DNA from 2 places in the Aeribacillus sp. FSL K6-1305 genome. Region 2 is predicted to be linked to the other one. Evidence: a T-box and tRNA genes for the amino acid it is inferred to sense, from the RefSeq annotation. Region 2 holds a T-box; the other holds one or more tRNA genes.

Region 1 (9,626 bases), 400 kb from region 2:
AATAAGGATAATTCGGATTTCTGCTGTTCCACCACCGTTCCGCATATTGGACGCTTTTCAACCGATCATATTGAAAAGAAACCCGTTCATCTTTTTCTTGCCATTTTTCGTTTGTCCAATCATCCTCTTCATCTTTATGAAAACAGTCTTTTAGTTTAACTTCATCAGATATTAAATGACCTTTATTGGAAAACTTCGCTACCCGCTCTTCCCCAATTTCTTCTATATATAAAAAATCACCTTGCTTATAAAGAAGCCTGTAATCACATAAATAATCTAAAACGGTTGCCTCATCTTCGATCTGTTTCGGCCATTTTATGAGACAAGTCGCTTTCACTATTTCCGCTTTTCGTTTTGCTGCCAGCTCTTTTTTCTTTTCACACCATTCAAGCTCTGAAGATTGCTGCCGATTGTGATTGACAGATTTGTTCACTAAAAATTGCAGCTTTTCATTTATTTTTCGATAAACAGCCTGTACGTCCACATTTGTCACCACCATTTTCGTTTCTTCTATATACGTATGATGGTGACAATTAAAATCATGCTTTCAACATTTCAATTCCTTTGACAATTTCATTCTTTACTTCTTCATCTTGTTCTTTTTCCAGAGCTTTTTCTAATTCAAAAAGCACTGATTGATCTCCTATCCTTCCAATCGCCCATGCGGCGGTTCCCCGAATAATCGGTCTTGAATCTTCGTGCATCAGTTTAATTAAATCAGGCAAAGCCGTTCTATCTTTATAATGGGCTAAAGCGATGATCGCATTTCGCTGAATCGGCTTTTTTCCTCTCCATGAACCAGCTATATGGCCGAATTTTTCTTTAAACTCGCGGTTTGAAATATGAAGAAGCGGCTTTAATTTTGGTTTTGCAATTTCAGGATCCGGTTCCATTTCAGAATGGATATGGAAATCCTTTCCTTTATTTTCCGGACAAACAAGCTGACAAGTGTCACAGCCGTAAAGCCTGTTTCCGATTTTCCCACGGTATTCATCAGGCAGAAACCCTTTTGTTTGCGTTAAAAAAGCAATACATTTCTTTGAATTGAGCTGCCCGCCTTGCACGAGCGCACCAGTCGGACATGAATCGACACATATGTTGCAGGATCCGCATCGGTCTTCAATCGGGGTGTCGGAAGGAAAAGGAATATTTGTAATCATTTCGCCTAAATATACATAAGAGCCGAATTCCGGTGTAATAATCATGCAGTTTTTTCCGCTCCATCCGATACCGGCTCGCTCTGCTACGGCCCGATCCGACAGCTCCCCCGTATCGACCATCGATTTAACCTGTGCTCCGTCCACTTTTTCTAAAATAAAGCTTTCCAGCTTTTTTAACCGATCTTTTAGAATCACGTGATAGTCTGTCCCCCATGAAGCCCTGCAAAATAAACCGCGCCGCTCTTTTTTTGTACTTCTGGGAGCATTTTTCATTTTTGAAGGATATGCCAACGCTATAGAGATAATCGATTTTGCTTTTGGAAGGAGCAGCTCAGGATTTGTCCGCTTTTCGATATCAGGCTCCTCGAATCCTGACTGATATCCTAACTGCTGCTGTACAATTAGCCGCTCCTTCAATGTTTCAAAAACATCAGCACTCGCAAAACCGATTTTATCGATTCCAATTTGCTTGCTGTATTCAATAATTTCTTGTTTGAGAACTGTGAAATCCACACCGCTCCACCCCCTTTGTTTTTATTTCAAAAAATATATAAACTATGTTAAGATAAAATGGCTGAAAATAGGAGGGAAATCAATGGAATTTTTTATTGCTGAAGAGGTCAAACAACGAATTCCTCACTTTAAAATAGGCTTAATTGAGTATGATCATATTCAAGTATCCGAATCCCCCCAAATGTTAAAAGGGAGACTTCGTTTCTTTCAAGAATCTATTTTTTTCGATCTAGAAAATAAAAATGCAGTTGAATTAGACGGCATTCGAGAATGGCGGGAAGTCTTTAAGCGTGTTGGCACTGATCCTAATCGATACCGCCCATCCAATGAGGCTCTTTTTCGCCGCGTTCAAAAACAGCAATACTTACAGTCTATCCATTCAGCAGTTGACTTAAATAATTTTTTCTCTTTGAAATATGAAATTCCGTTAGGCATCTACGACCGAAACAAAATAAAAGGACCTATTACGTTAAAAATCGGTAAAAATGGCGATTCATATGATGCCATCAACGGCCGCCAAGTGAATTTGGAAAATAAACTAGTAACCTGTGATGCAAACGGACCTTTCGGAAGCCCCTATGTTGATTCTAAGCGAACAGCAGTACAGCTTTCGACAACAAGCGCTTTACATATCGTTTATTTAAAGCCATCGATGCGGACAGAAGAAGCAAAAAAATTACTTGGAGCGATGGCAAACATGTTTGTTCAAATTCACGGTGGAGATGCTCGCCAACAAATTTTCGCTTAAGCCTCTCCCTTTTCTTTCTTTTAATGGCATGGCAGCCATATACAAAATTTCTATAATGAAAAAACGCAATGCTTCGTTTGCTTATAAAAACGAAACACTGCGTTGATGAATGATATGTATGGAGCGGGTGATGGGAATCGAACCCACGACATCAGCTTGGAAGGCTGAGGTTTTACCACTAAACTACACCCGCATACATTATTTCTTTTCTATCAAGACGAAAAACACGCACTTGCCATGCCTCTTCCTCTTCCAGCTTATTCGAGGAAGGAGATGCGTCGAGGCAACTCGATGCTTATTCATCGAAGCATCGCTCGTGGTAGCCGTAATGCAATGACGGGTTTTATTATAGCAAAGCGAAAATGACGGTGCAACGGAAAAATGTAAAAAAAACGACATTTTTTTATGTTTTTGTCGAAATTGTGAACAAAATAGATACCAAGCTGTCCATTTAACACCCTATACCACTGAAAAAAGCATTAAATCAACAAGTTTTTCTTATTTCGTTCATATATTTACAAAGCTGGTGGTAAATGTCCGGCGTTTAAATGTAAACTCCGAAATCATGGCAAGCTTAGATAACAGTTAGATTGAACCCCTCAGTCATTCCTTCGCAAACTAAATTTATCAACCAACATAAAATACTAAGAGCTGAGAAAATTCCTATAAAATCAGAGTAAAGTTAAGACCAAATGATAACTATACCTCAAAAACTACACCATTTTGATTCATTGAAAAAATGTGATGAGCGCACTTATCCCATATCTTTTAACTTTCTATAGCACTTTCGTGACTACAGCTCCCATACCTTGCCCATTTCAGAGCTGTCAAGAATTTTTTCAAAGATAAATATACACTTATCCGGTGGATCAAAAATCTGCCTTTTTTATATTACTATAAACAACTTGCTCTTCTAAAAATTCAGCTGATGAATCGTTAAAAGAATCGAGTAGGAGGGAGCGATTAACTCCCGTCCTCTCACACCACCGTACGTACGGTTCCGTATACGGCGGTTCAATTAAGATAATTGACGCAAGTCTTTATAACTTCCGTGAATAGCTGTTCTCTTTATGCCAGTGGTCACTCCACCCTCCAAGAGATCTCCCACGGGATTCACCGCTTCCTCCCTCAAGTGAGGTACTACGTTTTCTGTGTTCATCATGACTCACTGAATGCCAAGGGCTATTCTCTCTTAATTGTTCGGTCCTTCTTAGTTGTTCTAGACCAACTAATACTATGACCTCTGCTGACTTCTGACGGTTCAGCTACTTATCACTAAGTAGGTTATGAAGCGTACTTCACATATCCGCCAGACCTCCCCGGGTAAGAGTGTAATCTTTCCTTCCATCCATCTGCTTCATTTACTCTGTATCACCTTCGGCAGAAAGGGCTTTGTTTTGTCTTGCAAACTCACCCAGTGATACCTAGCCTCATATGAAGTTCGTGTTCCTCAGACCGGAAGTTTGCCGCTCGCTTCCTTCAGATTCCGCGTCACCACGGACACCCTTGCGTTAAGCTAACTGCTACTTCTGCCTTCGCAGCTCGGGACTTTCACCCTATAGATTACACCCATGCCGGGCGCACAAGTAAAAAATCGACGTTCAAAAACGCCGATTTTCACCTTATTTTTTCAACATTTCAAACACTTGCTCGACATCCTTATCTCCTCTGCCAGAGAGATTAACGATCACAATATCCTCCTTGCTTAGCTGCGGGGCAAGTTTCATCGCATATGCTACAGCATGTGAACTTTCAAGGGCAGGGATGATTCCTTCCAACTTAGATAATTGCTGAAAAGCTTCCAAAGCCTCTTTTCCAGACACCGTAACATATTCTGCCCGTCCGGTTTCCTTCAAATAGCTGTGCTCTGGACCAATTCCAGGATAATCAAGCCCTGCTGCAATAGAGTAAGTCGGCATTGGATCATTATTTTCGTCAAGCAAAGTTAAGCATTTAAATCCGTGAATAACAGCTGGAACACCTTTCGTAAGCGTTGGTGCCTCTTCCGGCTCCACTCCTATTAATCTTACGTTTGGTTCGTCCAGATAATGCGCAAAAGCTCCGATTGCATTGCTTCCTCCTCCTGCACAAGCAATCACTGCTGTTGGAAGCTTCCCTTCTTTTTCAAGAATCTGCTTTTTCGACTCTTCACTAATAACCGATTGAAAATGCTTGACAATTGTTGGATACGGATGCGGGCCGACAGCAGATCCAAGCAAGTAAAACGTGTTTTGGTAATTTTCCACATAATCAGCTAAAGCTGCATCCACCGCATCCTTCAAACGTCCTTGTCCTTTTTCAACCGGTACTACCTTTGCACCAAGCAGCTCCATCCGAAACACATTTAATGCCTGCCGCTCTGTATCGAGCTTGCCCATATAGATGGTGCATTCCATTCCAAACATCGCACACGCGGTTGCTGTTGCAACACCGTGCTGTCCAGCACCCGTTTCTGCAATGATTCTAGTAGCCCCCATCCGTTTGGCAAGCAAGATCTGTCCAATTGCATTATTGATTTTATGTGCTCCGGTATGATTTAAATCTTCACGTTTTAAATAAACTTTCGCGCCCCCGAGCGCTTCTGTGAAATTTTTCGCATATGTCAGCGGATTTTCTCTACCAACATATTCTCTTAAATAATATGCCAATTCTTCATTAAACGTTGAATCGTTTTTAAATTTTTCGAAATTCTCTTCCAGTATGTCCAATGCTCTTTGCAAATCCTTTGGAACAAAGCTTCCTCCAAATTGGCCAAAATAACCCTTCTCAACTGTTTGCTGACTCATCTTACTCATCTCCTCTAAGCTTTTATTCAATTATAGCAAAACATGTTCAAATCAAACACTTATTTTTAGAATTTCTGCCGCTTATTATTTTGCATAGTTTAGCTCCCAAACTACACCGAATTTATCGATTACCACACCATATTTTGAATTCTAAAAAGTATCTTGCAATTCCATTTTGACCTGTCCGTCTTTCGCTAATGTTGTAAAAATTGAATTTATTTCATCTTCTGACTCCAAATCCAATGTCAGCCATATATTGTTCCCCTTCGTCACCGATGAGAAAACATCGGCAAAATAAAGTACACATGATTCGTTAATATGCAGCTCGGCATGAATATACTTTCCTTCGTGACCTTTAAACATTTCTTTTCCATCGGATGTCTCTACATTTTTAAGTTCTCCTCCAAATACTTGCTGATAATATTGCAACGCTTCCTTACAGTTATGCAAATAAATATGAGGGATTATTTTTTTCATCTTTGTTTACCCGCCTTTGCCAGATTGTAGGGATAAACATTCTTCTCGACCATTTTACCATAAGGGAATGACACCTTGTTTTTAAGAAGAGGAGTGCCTCCTGTTTCTGTTTAATGATTCAACATCGCATTTTCCTAGGGTCAAGCTACAATCTTTTTTGAAATAGAGCATTACTAGAAACAATTGAAATATTCTAAAATATAAAATGGAGTTAAAAAGCGCAGCGTGATGCAGGTTACCTGCTCCGAAATTGCTCTTCAAATTGGTAAACAAGAAACATCTTGTTATATTGTGTAATCTTTCTTAACGAGATACTTAGCAAAAAATTCAAATTATGTAAAAATCAATTTGGAGGACACACTCATGAAGAAGAATGACTACTTTCATTCGAAAAATTACACCGGGAATCATTTACATGTAGACAACTTTAAAGATGAATTTTCCCCTTTCATCGAAGGAATTGCCTGGGAAAGAACTGATGGCACAATGGATTTATTTTTTGATGATTTAAAAGAGGAAGAATTTCAACAATTATTTGTAAATAAAGAGCATTATTATGATAAATTTAAAGGTGGATTTATAGAAAATGTTCAAACAAATGAGGAAGCGTATGAAAAATTTCGTCAATGGGTGGATGAAGTACTGGAACCGTTTAGAAATGGCCAAAAATAAGCGAATGTTCCATTGAAATGCATTTTGCAAAATTCCCCCATATTTTTACTACAAATGAAAGAAGGGATCCTATCACATGAAAAAAGACAGTTGGGATGCAGCTTTGTATGATGCAAAACATTCATTTGTTTCCAAATTTGGAGAGCATTTGCTTGATCTGTTGGAGCCAAAAAAAGGTGAACGTATTCTTGACCTCGGCTGCGGTACGGGAGATTTAGCCTGGAAGCTTTACGAATTAGGAGTTGACGTCGTCGGAATTGATAAATCAGAAAATATGATTAATCAGGCTAAAGCAAAATACCCCGGTTTAAGCTTTGAGGTGAAGGATGTTCTAAATCTTGGATACCGCAACGAGTTTGATGCCGTTTTCTCCAATGCAGTTCTTCACTGGATCAAGCCGCCAAAACAGGCGTTAATCAATATATACCAGGCCTTAAAGGAGAACGGCCGTTTTGTAGCGGAATTCGGCGGCAAAGGCAATGTCAAAATAATTACCGATGCCATCCGAAATGAATTGAATAAATTGGGCATGGAGGAATTAGCAGACCAATTTCCTTGGTATTTCCCAAGCATTGGTGAATATTCATCGTTGATGGAAGAAGTGGGGTTCCGTGTCGTGTTCGCCCAGCATTTTGACCGTCCAACGCCATTACATGGGGAGAATGGGGTAAAAAATTGGATAGAAATGTTCGCTGGCAGCCTGTTTAACAGTTTGACAAACGAAACAAAAAATCTTATCTTCACAAACGTGGAAAACAACTTGAAAAACGTCATATATAAAAATGGCATCTGGTTTGCCGATTATAAGCGAATTCGCGTCATCGGGATTAAAGAATAACACGTAAAGAGGCGTCTCATATCTTCGCGAATTGTTGAATCTAAAAGAAAGTGAACAATATGTAATTTTCTCAAAAAAATTTTGGAAAAAGCTAAATCTCCAAGAGCTTAAAGTTGCTTCTTATTTTCTCTTGATTTATGCTCAAATTAAAGGCTATTAGAATAACAGCTAAGAGCCTCCATATATTGACAGAATATAAAAATGATGATAGCATAAAGCGAACTATTTCAATAAGATTTATATGTTTTTTTAGAATCGTAGAAAGGAGCATAGTAGTAAATGAGCAAAGTTGTAATTATCAATGGAAGTCCGTTTCCATCATCAAGATTAAATGGATTAATCCAATATGCTGAACAGCAATTGCAGCAAAAAGGAATTGAGATTGATTACATTCAAGTAGCACAGCTGCCTGCGGAAGATTTAATCAAAGCAAAATTTGACAGCGAGGCGATTCTGAACGCCAACCAAAAAGTGGAACAAGCTGACGGAATTATCATCGCAAGCCCAGTGTATAAAGCAGCTTATACAGGCGTATTGAAAACATACCTTGACCTACTTCCGCAAAAAGGGCTTTTGGGCAAAACAATACTTCCGTTGTTTATCGGTGGCACATTGGCTCACCTTCTATCTATAGATTATGCGCTAAAACCAGTGTTATCCACAATGGGAGGCAGATATATTCTAGGAGGCGTTTATGCCGTTGATGCCTGGGTAACCAGAGAAGAAAATGAACAATACAGCTTGTCTGAAGAGCTGGTGCAAAGATTGGACGCAGCAGTAGAGGAATTTGCGAATGCTTTAAATGGACAAAAAGCATGATCAGCTCCTAATCAAAACTCAGAGGTTTTTTTGTTCGTTCTTGATTTCGCAAAATTGCCGATAGTAAATTAAAAGCAGACTGCCCGTACGGTGCAATCTGCTTTTTTCATTATTATTGTTAATAAAAAATGAAAGCATTTTGAGTAAAATATTGAATTTTTCTTTATACAAGATGAAGATTAACGCCACTATTTTCCCATTTTTTGATTTCAATCTCACTTAATTCAGAGCCTATAATTACCGCATCAATTTGATTTGGACTGGCAACAGTATGCAAAGCAATCCTTCCTACTTTCGTATGATCCGTTACAACATAGACGCTCTTCGCAGCTTTTATCATAGAACGCTTCGTTGCAGCAATCTGTTCATCAAAATGAGTAAGGCCAAATTTGTGATGAAGGGCTGGCGTTCCGATGAATGCTTTGTCCACATGGAGATTGCCTAACACTTCATCAGCAATGAGTCCATTTAACATATAGCTTTCCGGATATAGCGTGCCACCTGTTACAATAACTTTAATCCCATTTGAAAAACGCAACTTTGCCGCAACATTTATATCGTTTGTAATTACTGTTATGTTTTTTCTATCTAATATCGCTTCAGCAATATGAACGGTCGTTGTTCCTGAGTCTAGTATAATATTTTCGCCATCTTGTATAAACTGTGCAGCACGCATGCCAATTCTTCGTTTTTCCTCGAACTGAACGGTTTCCCGATCCTGAAAAGACGGCTCCGATTTTACTTTATCTTCCTCAATGACAACGCCGCCATGGGTCCTTCTCAATTTCCCCTCTGATTCTAATAGCGACAAATCTCTTCGAATCGTTGCCTCATGGACATTAAAATATACAGCCAATTCAGCCACAGTAGCAATTTTCTTTTCCTTTACGTATTCTACTATTTTTTTTTGCCTTTCAAGAGCTAACATAGTCGAACTTCCTAACAATTTAAATTTTTCTATTCTTATATTATTCTCTTTTCATTAGGAATTCAATCGACTATGTTTTTTCAGCTCTTGTTATTTCGTTTCTTCAGGCAATGTAATAAATTTGGTTAATAGAGCGCTTACAAAATAAAGTATTGCCAGCACCCAAATAACTCCTGCATTTCCTATTGAACCAATTAACAGGCCAACGATAGCAGGACCAACAAAAACAGGCAAGCCAGCGCCTAAATTTAGAACAGACATTGCAGCTCCTTTGTCCTCTTTCACCAACGAAGGTACTAAAGCAGACAACGGAACATATCCCGCTAACAATCCGCCCCATAAAATGGCTACTAAGCCAACAATCCAAATATTACCATTAAACCACTCTGGAAAATAATATATAGCTAAAGTAGTAACTCCGCAGCCAATACCGCCAAAATACATGATGGTATTGCGCCAGCCAATTTTATCCCCTATATATCCAAAAAATAGATTAAATAAAATATTGCTTGTAAAAATTGTCCCCCAAATAGCCAACCATGTAGATGTTGGAATTCCGTGTCCAGCAAGATAAGTAGGCAAAAAAACAGGAAATGCAAACTGCGCAGTAGTATTAATGACACGAACAATGCCGCCTAATAATACTTTCGGCTCTTCCTTGACAATTGTGACACCTTTTATTAGC
Region 2 (9,626 bases):
TCCTCCACGTTAAAATTTCCACCAATCGCATGAAGAACCTTTTCTGCCACTTCCCTGCTTTTCAACATATGAGCAATTAGAAGGCGTTCTGCCTTTTGATAAGCAGGCATCAGTGCATTCCGTTGTAATGCATCAGTCTTGAGGCTCGTCTTTTCAGGTCTTCTTCTTTTCCGCTTATTTATATTCCGAAGCTCTGCCATTAACGTTTCTTTTGATACGGAAAATTCTTCAGAAAGCTGCGTGATATACAGCTCTTGTTCGATCCCGCTCGGAAGGCCGCTTAATTCGTTAAGCACTTCTTGAATGTATCTCGCTCGATCCCCTTCATCCTGGAGATTTTTCCCCTTTCGAAAATATTCCATCTTAAATGCCATTAATGAGAGACTTGCCCCTATTACATCGTTTTTGAATTTTTCCTTTCCGTATGTCCGAATGTAGTCATCAGGGTCTAACCCTTCAGGCATTTTAGCAATCCTTACATTACATCCTGCTTCAACAAGCAATTTAGAAGCTCTGAAGGCAGCTTCAATTCCAGCGGAATCGGAATCGTAGCAAATGACAACTGTTCCTCCGCTTCTGGCTAAGAGCTTGACCTGTTCTTCCGTCAGCGCTGTTCCCATTGTTGCTACACTATGCTCGATTCCTGCGTGAACGGACGATATAACATCCGCAAACCCTTCAAACAACACCGCTTCCTGTTTTCGTCTAATGAAAGGTCTTGCTTGGTGGAAATTATAAAGAATCCGTCCTTTGTTAAATATTTTTGTCTCAGGGCTGTTTAAATATTTTGGCTGTTTGTTTCCTAGCGACCTTCCGGAAAAAGCGACTGTACGGCCTTGTGCATCTTTAACCGGAAACATGATCCGATTGCGAAACCGATCAAAAAAAGAACCGTTAGATTCGCTTCGGATAATTAACCCTGTTTTTTCCAACAACGGAAGTTCAAAACCTTTTTTCAGCAAATATTTTAAAGAAAAGTCCCAAGAATCTAAAGCGTAGCCAATCTCAAATTGATCGATTAATTCTTTCGTAAAACCCCGATGAAGCAAATAATTTAACGCGTTTTGCCCTTCTTTTGTATTTAGTAATAAATGATGATACATTTTTTTCAGCAGTTCATGCACTTTTATCATTTTCTCTGCTTCGCTGTTGTTTGGGTATGTCGACTCTTGAGAAAGTGCCGAGCCCCCTGGAATGTCCAAACCAGCTTTTTTTGCTGTCATTTGTACAGCTTCTGTAAAGCTGCATCCTTCAATTTGCATGAGAAAGGTAAAAACATTTCCGCCAGAACCGCAGCCAAAGCAGTGGAAAATTTGTTTTTCAGGTGAAACAGAAAATGAAGGTGTATTTTCGCCGTGAAAAGGACATAGTCCAAAAAAGTTTCGACCCTGCTTCTTTAATTGAACATATTCACTCACAACATCTACTATATCAACAGCATGTTGCACTTTTTCTATAAATTCCTCGGGAAGCATTTTCCCCATATGAACAACTCCGTGCCTTAAAATTTATTCAATATGAATTTTAAAATTTCCTGCATAATTCGACAATATTTTTTCAAGTGCTGTGATAAAATGATGACGATCTTTATCTTGGAATTTTTTTGGCCCTTTGATATAATTGCCGTTTCTTCTTTCCCTTGCCGAAATATACCGGAGATGGAGAACAGAGTCGATTGTATCTTCTGTAAACAGCATTCCTCTTGGAGAGAGAACATGTGTGCATTTCTTAAGCAGCATACCGGCTAGTCCGATATCTTGTGTAATGATGATGTCATGTTTTTTTGAGTTGTTAAAAATGTATAAGTCGACAGATTCCTTTTCTTGATCGACAAATACCCAGCTATTCCCGTCATCCTTTTTACCTACATGAGCATATGATGCAATGAAACAAACCGGGACTTTATATTTTTTTGCGACTGATGCAATTTCTTCTTTGACGGGGCATGCATCAGCATCGACAAAAATAGTGATATTTTTTCCATCATATTTCTCTATTCTTCATCACCTCAAAGAATCCTGCCAGCAATTTAAACTTTTTACAAAAAGTGATTTGTCGAATTTTCTTTCTCCAACCCCCTTGACATCTTCCTGTAAATAGTTTATTCGTATTTTTTTTAGTCTAAACCTAAAAAGCGTAATTTTATCACAATTTTTTATTATAATACAATACACTGCATTATTCCATCATTTTATCTTTCACCATGAAAAAAACCTACTATATTCTTAAGATCGGAATAAGCAGGTTTTATCACATGTTATTTTTTTAAGAATAAATTTTGGATATGATTGGCTGTTTCTTCAACTGCTTTGTTCGATACATCTATAACTGGACAGCCGATTTTTTGAACAATTTTTTCAAAATAAGCTAATTCTTCTTTAATTCTGTCTATATTGGCATATATAGCCTGATCATTAAGCCCGAGCTGCTTTAATCTTTCCTTTCGGATATAATTCAGCTTTTCCGGACTGATTTTTAGACCGACGCATTTCTCTTTGGAAACTTTAAAAAGTTCTTCAGGGGGTTCTACTTCTGGAACAATAGGAACATTAGCTACTTTTAATCGTTTTAGCGCCAAATATTGCGACAAAGGCGTTTTGGAAGTCCGCGATACACCGATCAAAACAATATCGGCTTTCAAAATTCCTCTCGGATCGCGGCCGTCATCATATTTAACAGCAAACTCAATTGCTTCTACTTTTTTGAAATAGTCTTCATCAAGCTTCCGAACTCTTCCGGGCTCATACTTCGCTTTTATTCCATATGACGTTTCCATTTTATCAATTAAAGGACCAATGATATCGTGGTAGATCACACCTTCTTTTTCCGCTTCTTGAATAAGAAGATTCCTAAGTTCGGGGACAACGATTGTGAAGCAAATGATCGCATTATCCATTTTCGCCAATGCGACAACTTCTTTGATTGTATTTGCATCCTCCACATAAGGCACCCTTTTCACATTCGTTTCATATTGAGAGCCGTTAAATTGACTGATAGCTGCTTTTACAACGAGATCTGCCGTTTCCCCGACTGAGTCTGAAACAATATAGATCGTACGATTATTCATTCGGATCCCCCATTCTTACATAATATCGTCATCAACTAATCTTACCAATATTTTTGTAATGTTTGTTTTCGTAATTCTTCCTATCACTTCAAAACCGCCGTCCACTTCTTTTACAACGGGCAGTGCATCGATTTGCTTTTCAATTAAAATCCTTGCTACATCAATAATAAGATCTTCCTTTTTGCATACGGTTATATTTGGCATTCTAGTCATAATAATATTGACGGGGATTTGGGTTAATTCCTGTTTGCCGATACTTGCCCGGAGGAGATCTTTTCTCGACAGCACTCCCACTAGCAACGATTGATTATCTACCACAAATAATGTCCCGACATCTTCCAAAAACATTGTACAAATTGCATCATAAACAGAAACATTATCGTTGACAACGACTGGGATCGACTGAAAATCTTTTACTTGGAGCTTTTTTAATTTCTCTGCAAGCAAATTGGCGCCTGATTTCCCTGTATAAAAATAGCCGACTCGCGGCCTTGCGTCAAGGTATCCAGCCATTGTTAAAATTGCTAAATCAGGTCTTAGCGTAGCTCTTGTCAAGTTTAAACGATCTGCAATATGCTCACCCGTAATTGGCCCATGCTCCTTAACGATTTGCAATATTTGTTCTTGCCGTTTATTAAGCTCTATTGTCCTCACCACCTTGAAAAAGAGGCTGCATTATAAAAATATTATATATGATTTCAATATTTTGAAAAGGTTTTCTATTGCTCATTACGGCGAATCGAGTAGGAGGGAGCGATTAACTCCCGTCCTCTCACACCACCGTACGTACGGTTCCGTATACGGCGGTTCAATTAAGATAATTGACGCAAGTTTTCATAACTTCCGTGAATAGCTGTTCTCTTTATGCCAGTGGTCACTCCACCCTCCAAGAGATCTCCCACGGGATTCACCGCTTCCTCCCTCAAGTGAGGTACTACGTTTTCTGTGTTCATCATGACTCACTGAATGCCAAGGGCTATTCTCTCTTAATTGTTCGGTCCTTCTTAGTTGTTCTAGACCAACTAATACTATGACCTCTGCTGACTTCTGACGGTTCAGCTATCTATCACTAGATAGGTTACCAAGGTTACTTGGCGTGCCAGCCAGACCTCCCCGGGTAAGAGTGTAATCTTTCCTTCCATCCATCTGCTTCATTTACTCTGTATCACCTTCGGCAGAAAGGGCTTTGTTTTGTCTTGCAAACTCACCCAGTGATACCTAGCCTCATATGAAGTTCGTGTTCCGAGAGACCTTAAAGTTTGCCGCTCGCTTCCTTCAGATTCCGCGTCACCACGGACACCCTTGCGTTAAGCTAACTGCTACTTCTGCCTTCGCAGCTCGGGACTTTCACCCTATAGATTACACCCATGCCGGGCGCACAAGGAAAGACGATTATCCTCGGGATAATCGTCTATTTGCATTTATTTTACGATAATTTCATTCACTTTGGCAAAAGATGTGATTATCTTTGTTAATTGTACCATTTGGGACAGCCTGTTTTGTTTAACCGATTCATCCTCTGCCATTACCATAATATTATCAAAATAACGATCAATCACCGGCTTTAAAGCTTTCATTTCCAAAAATGCTTCTTTAAAATTACCCTCTTTTTGCAATTTTACAAAATTTTCTTCAAGCCGTAAATACGCTTGATACAATGTTTTTTCTTCTTCCTTCTCGAACAGCTCTTCTTTAATATTACCCTCTTGGCCCTTAGACGAGATGTTGACAACACGAGACAGCGATTCAATTACTTCTTTAAAGTCACCCTTTTGGCTTTCTTCTGACAGAACGGCAGCCCGCTCAAAATATGCATTAACTTCATGGTAATTGGATTGTAATACCGATTCAATTATATCATGGCGGACATTTTCTTCATGAAGCGCAAATTTGACTCTCATTTGGAAGAACGACAGCAATTCTTTTCTCAAATTGTCTTTATTTTCTAAACCATATACATTTATAGCAAGGTCGAACAATTCCTCCAATTCAAGCCGCCATTGTTTTGCTCGAAGAATTTGAACAATGCCGCTTGCTTGTCTTCTTAATGCATACGGATCTTGTGAGCCAGTTGGAATCAAACCGATCGAAAAAAATCCTGCAATTGTATCCAGCTTGTCCGCAAGCCCTACAATGGCTCCGCTCAACGTTTCAGGCGTCTTGTCGGAAGCATGCCGCGGCATATAATGCTCATTTATTCCTTTTGCAACCTCTTCCTGTTCACCCTTTAAAAGAGCGTATTTTTCTCCCATAATTCCTTGAAGCTCAGGAAATTCATAAACCATTTGCGTAACAATGTCAAATTTGCAAATGGAAGCAGTCCGTTTAATATAAGCTTTCTCCTCATTGGAGCATTCAAGCTTTTCGCTAAGCTTTTCTGATAATTTTACAATTCGGCGAACCTTGTCACCGATGGAGCCCAGTTCTTCATGAAAAACAATTTTTTCAAGCTTCTCCAGTGCGGTATCGATGGCAAGCTTTTTGTCTTCTTCGTAAAAGAAATTTGCATCGGAAAGTCTTGCCCGAAGGACCTTTTCATTCCCCTTGGCAATCGTTTCAATGTTTTGATCATTCCCGTTTTTTACGGTAACAAAAAACGGAAGCAGCTTTCCATCTTTATTTTTGACAGGAAAATATCGCTGATGCTCCTTCATCGTCGTCACTAACACTTCTTCAGGCAATGTTAAAAACCGGTCTTCGAATGAACCGTACAGGGCGGTCGGATATTCCACCAAGTTTGTAACTTCCTCGAGCAAATCTTCATCAACAGGGATGATCCAGTTTTCCTTTCTTTCCAGTTCCTCCAGCTGTTGAATGATCATTTGTTTTCGTTTTTCATAATCGGCGACAACAAACTGGTTCAACAAAGTATTTTCATAATCGCGTGGAGTGGAAATTTCCGCTTTCGTTCCTAAAAAGCGATGGCCATACGTAACATTTCCTGTCGGAACATCGGTAATGGAAAACGGAATGATGTCTTGTCCAAATAAGACAACTAACCATTGGATCGGACGGATATAGCGAAGATTCCAATTTCCCCAACGCATATTTTTCGGAAAATGGATGGTTTGAATAATCTCTTCTAACCCTGGGAGCAGTTCTTTCGTTTCTTTCCCTTTTTGAAATGTTTGAACAAAAGCGTACTCAACACCGTTTACTTCTTTAAAGGATATGTCGTTTGTGGAAGCTCCTTGGCTCCGTGCAAAGCCTAACGCTGCTTTTGTCCAATTTCCATTCTCATCAACCGCAATCTTTTTTGCCGGTCCTTTTGCTTCGCCAAGCAAATCTTCCTGTTTTTCATTTACATCCTCTACAAGGACGGCAAGACGTCTAGGAGTTGAATATTTTTTTATTTTGGCGTAAGAAATGCGATGTTCATCCAGCCAAGCTCCTACTTTGTCAGCCAGCTGATCAATCGAAGACAGGATGACGCCGGCAGGCATTTCTTCAAGCCCGATTTCGATAAGTAAATCCCGTTTATTCATGATTTTCGGCCCCCTTGTTTTTCAGCATTGGAAAACCGAGTTTTTCCCGTTCTTCATAAAACGTTTTGGCAACTTTTCTTGCCAGCTTTCTCACTCTGCCAATATATCCGGTTCGTTCTGTAACAGAAATAGCTCCTTTTGCGTCAAGCAAATTAAATGTGTGCGAGCATTTTAAAACGTAGTCGTACGCTGGATGAACGAGACCTAATTCCATCTGTCTGTGCGCTTCTTTTTCATACGTATTAAACAGTTCAAATAGCATGTTTGTATCGGATGTTTCGAACGTATACTTGGAATGCTCATATTCAGGCTGATAAAAAATGTCCCGGTATGTAAATCCGTTTGTCCATTCAAGGTCAAATACATTTTCTTTTTCTTGAATATAAGACGCCAAACGCTCTATTCCATAAGTAATTTCAACAGAAATCGGTTTGCATTCCAGTCCTCCGACCTGCTGAAAATACGTGAATTGAGTAATTTCCATTCCGTCAAGCCAAACTTCCCAGCCAAGCCCTGCGCAGCCGAGAGAAGGATTTTCCCAGTTATCTTCCACAAAGCGGATGTCATGTTCAAGCGGATCAATTCCAAGAGCCTTTAATGAATCTAAATAAATTTCTTGTATGTTTTTCGGAGACGGCTTCATAATGACTTGGAATTGATGGTGTTGATAAAGGCGGTTCGGATTTTCCCCATACCTTCCGTCAGCAGGTCTTCTTGACGGCTCCACGTAAGCAACATTCCACGGTTCTGGCCCGATGGAGCGAAGAAATGTGTATGGGCTCATGGTTCCGGCACCTTTTTCTACATCATATGCCTGCATCAAAATACATCCATGATCGGCCCAATGCTTTTGCAGCGTCAAAATCATTTCTTGAATGTTCATTCATCATGCACCTCCACAATTAAGTTATGTTCGAACAAAATAAAAACCGTCCCTAATGCAACAAAGTTGCATAGGGACGGGATGACCCGCGGTTCCACCCTATTTGCTGAAAAACGTTTCAGCCTCTCGTAAACCGTTATTGCTCTGGAACGCCGTTCCCTGCATCCTCATACCTTAGCTCGCACCATCCTAAGGTCGCTTTCTATGAAGATTGCAGGTACTCTTTTCCTTCATCGCATTTTATTATTCAATTTGACACGTATCATTTCCGCTCATTACATGACATTAAATCGCTTTTTCTAACAGCATGAGGGGGGATAAATCCTTCATTTGAAAGGTTTCACATCCATGTATATGGTTTACAACATTTCTTTTAAACTGTCAAGTTGATTTAAAAATTTTTTCGATTTCAGCGATAAACCTGCATATTCCTGATAATATTGATCAAGAACAAATCTCAGTTCTTTTTTTGTCTCAGGGGAGACGGATATTTGACCAATGCGGTTTAAGTCAATAGAATAAAACAGCCGCAACAGCTTCACTGTCTTCTGAGAAATATTGAGCCTGTAAGGATCTTTTTCAAAACAGCGGCTGCAAATCAATCCGTTTTCTTTTAATGAAAAATGAAACGGTCCGTTTGTTTCGCCGCTTACTGCACATTTGTTTAATTCGGGATATAAACCGAGAACGTTGAGCATCTTTATTTCAAATATATTGGTCAAAATTTCCGCATCCTTTTCTTCATTCAGCAGATGAAGTGTTTGAAATAAGAGCTCAAACAAAAAAGGGTTTCTGTCTTTTTCATCTGTTCCTTTATCAAGGAGCTCTACAATATATGAAGCATATGCAGTCAAAAAAATATTTTCCTTAATCTCTCTAAAAGCGGAAATGATTTCTCCTTGGCTTAAATTACCCAATCCAGAAGATTGATGATACAAAAAATTTCCATACGTAAAAAGTTGGGTAACAGCTGCGAGGCGGCTGTTCGGTTTATTTGCGCCCCGTGCCATTACACCAACTTTCCCCAACTCCCTTGTATATATTGTAACAACTTTATTGGTCTCACCATATTCCGTTGTACGAATGACAATTCCTTCCGTCTTTACAAGCATTTCTCCACCATCCTATTGGATACAGCACTACTAAACAGGGAGATCAACCTCAGTCCGCTCTTCTTCCTTCATTTGACAATCTTTCGTCCGCTCCTTTTCAAGCTCTTTAAAAAGGAGATATGTGTCAATATTACCTGTAAACGTGAATACTTTCCAGGTAAAATCTAACATATTGTCCCCACCTTTCTGTCGTTGTTCCTAAGCTATATCCAATTCATTGTTATCATAGCCTTTTTGAATCATTTTCATGTTTTGAAAATATTTCTAACTTCCTTTAAGTCAATTAATATTCGTCTTCCCTAAATCCAAAATCTCGCAATTGCGACAGGCGATTTCTCCAATCTTTTTGCACTTTGACCCACAGCTCTAAAAAGACTTTTGACCCGAGCAAGTTTTCAATGTCAACCCTTGCCCTTTTCCCAATTTCTTTCAACATTCTTCCTTGCTTCCCAATGATAATACCTTTTTGAGAGTTGCGTTCCACAACAATTGTTGCAGCTATATATACTGCATGGTTTTCTCTTTTTTCAATTGAATCAACAACAACTGCAACAGAATGTGGGATCTCTTCTCTTGTCAAATGCAATACTTTTTCGCGAACTAGTTCAGAAATGATAAAACGTTCCGGGTGATCTGTCACCTGATCACTAGGATAATATTGCGGACCTTCCGGCAAATACGCTTCAATTTGCCCTAGCAACGTTTCAATGTTGTTTCCTTGCAGGGCAGAAATTGGAACAATTTCCTGAAACTCGAACTTTTCCCTGTATTGGTCAATAAGCGGCAATAAATCATCAGGATGAACCCGATCGATTTTATTGACAACTAAAAATACAGGAGTATCGGTTTCCTTCAATCGTTCCATGATATATTCATCACCGCGGCCTAATCCTTCTTCAGCATTAATCATAAACAGAATTAGATCCACTTCTTTGAGCGTATTTTGAGCGACTTTCATCATAAAATCGCCCAATTTATGCTTTGGTTTATGAATACCGGGAGTGTCGATAAAAATAATTTGTGAGTTTTCCGTCGTATAAACCCCTTGTATTTTGTTTCTCGTTGTTTGAGGTTTATCG

Evidence for each region. The T-box of region 2 lies ahead of glyQ (glycine--tRNA ligase subunit alpha). A T-box ahead of a tRNA ligase gene usually reads a tRNA of that ligase, here a tRNA-Gly.
Region 1: it encodes a tRNA-Gly, which carries the amino acid that the T-box ahead of glyQ (glycine--tRNA ligase subunit alpha) is inferred to sense. The anticodon was not compared.

The regions. Positions count from the first base shown of each region.
Region 1 covers NZ_JBBOQV010000001.1:1,859,542-1,869,167, forward strand. The annotation lists gene NST97_RS08960 (amidase domain-containing protein) at 1-499, opposite strand, end outside; gene queG (tRNA epoxyqueuosine(34) reductase QueG) at 540-1,673, opposite strand; gene NST97_RS08970 (B3/B4 domain-containing protein) at 1,756-2,421, shown strand; tRNA gene NST97_RS08975 (tRNA-Gly) at 2,541-2,614, opposite strand; gene trpB (tryptophan synthase subunit beta) at 4,044-5,207, opposite strand; gene NST97_RS08985 (VOC family protein) at 5,358-5,684, opposite strand; gene NST97_RS08990 (hypothetical protein) at 6,048-6,356, shown strand; gene NST97_RS08995 (class I SAM-dependent methyltransferase) at 6,433-7,194, shown strand; gene ssuE (NADPH-dependent FMN reductase) at 7,474-8,013, shown strand; gene NST97_RS09005 (DeoR/GlpR family DNA-binding transcription regulator) at 8,177-8,941, opposite strand; gene NST97_RS09010 (MFS transporter) at 9,032-9,626, opposite strand, start outside.
Region 2 covers NZ_JBBOQV010000001.1:1,454,601-1,464,226, forward strand. The annotation lists gene dnaG (DNA primase) at 1-1,484, opposite strand, end outside; gene NST97_RS07010 (YaiI/YqxD family protein) at 1,509-1,997, opposite strand; gene NST97_RS07015 (pyruvate, water dikinase regulatory protein) at 2,258-3,067, opposite strand; gene NST97_RS07020 (helix-turn-helix transcriptional regulator) at 3,083-3,721, opposite strand; gene glyS (glycine--tRNA ligase subunit beta) at 4,489-6,552, opposite strand; gene glyQ (glycine--tRNA ligase subunit alpha) at 6,545-7,435, opposite strand; T-box leader at 7,505-7,678, opposite strand; gene recO (DNA repair protein RecO) at 7,795-8,547, opposite strand; gene NST97_RS07040 (YqzL family protein) at 8,578-8,718, opposite strand; gene era (GTPase Era) at 8,831-9,626, opposite strand, start outside.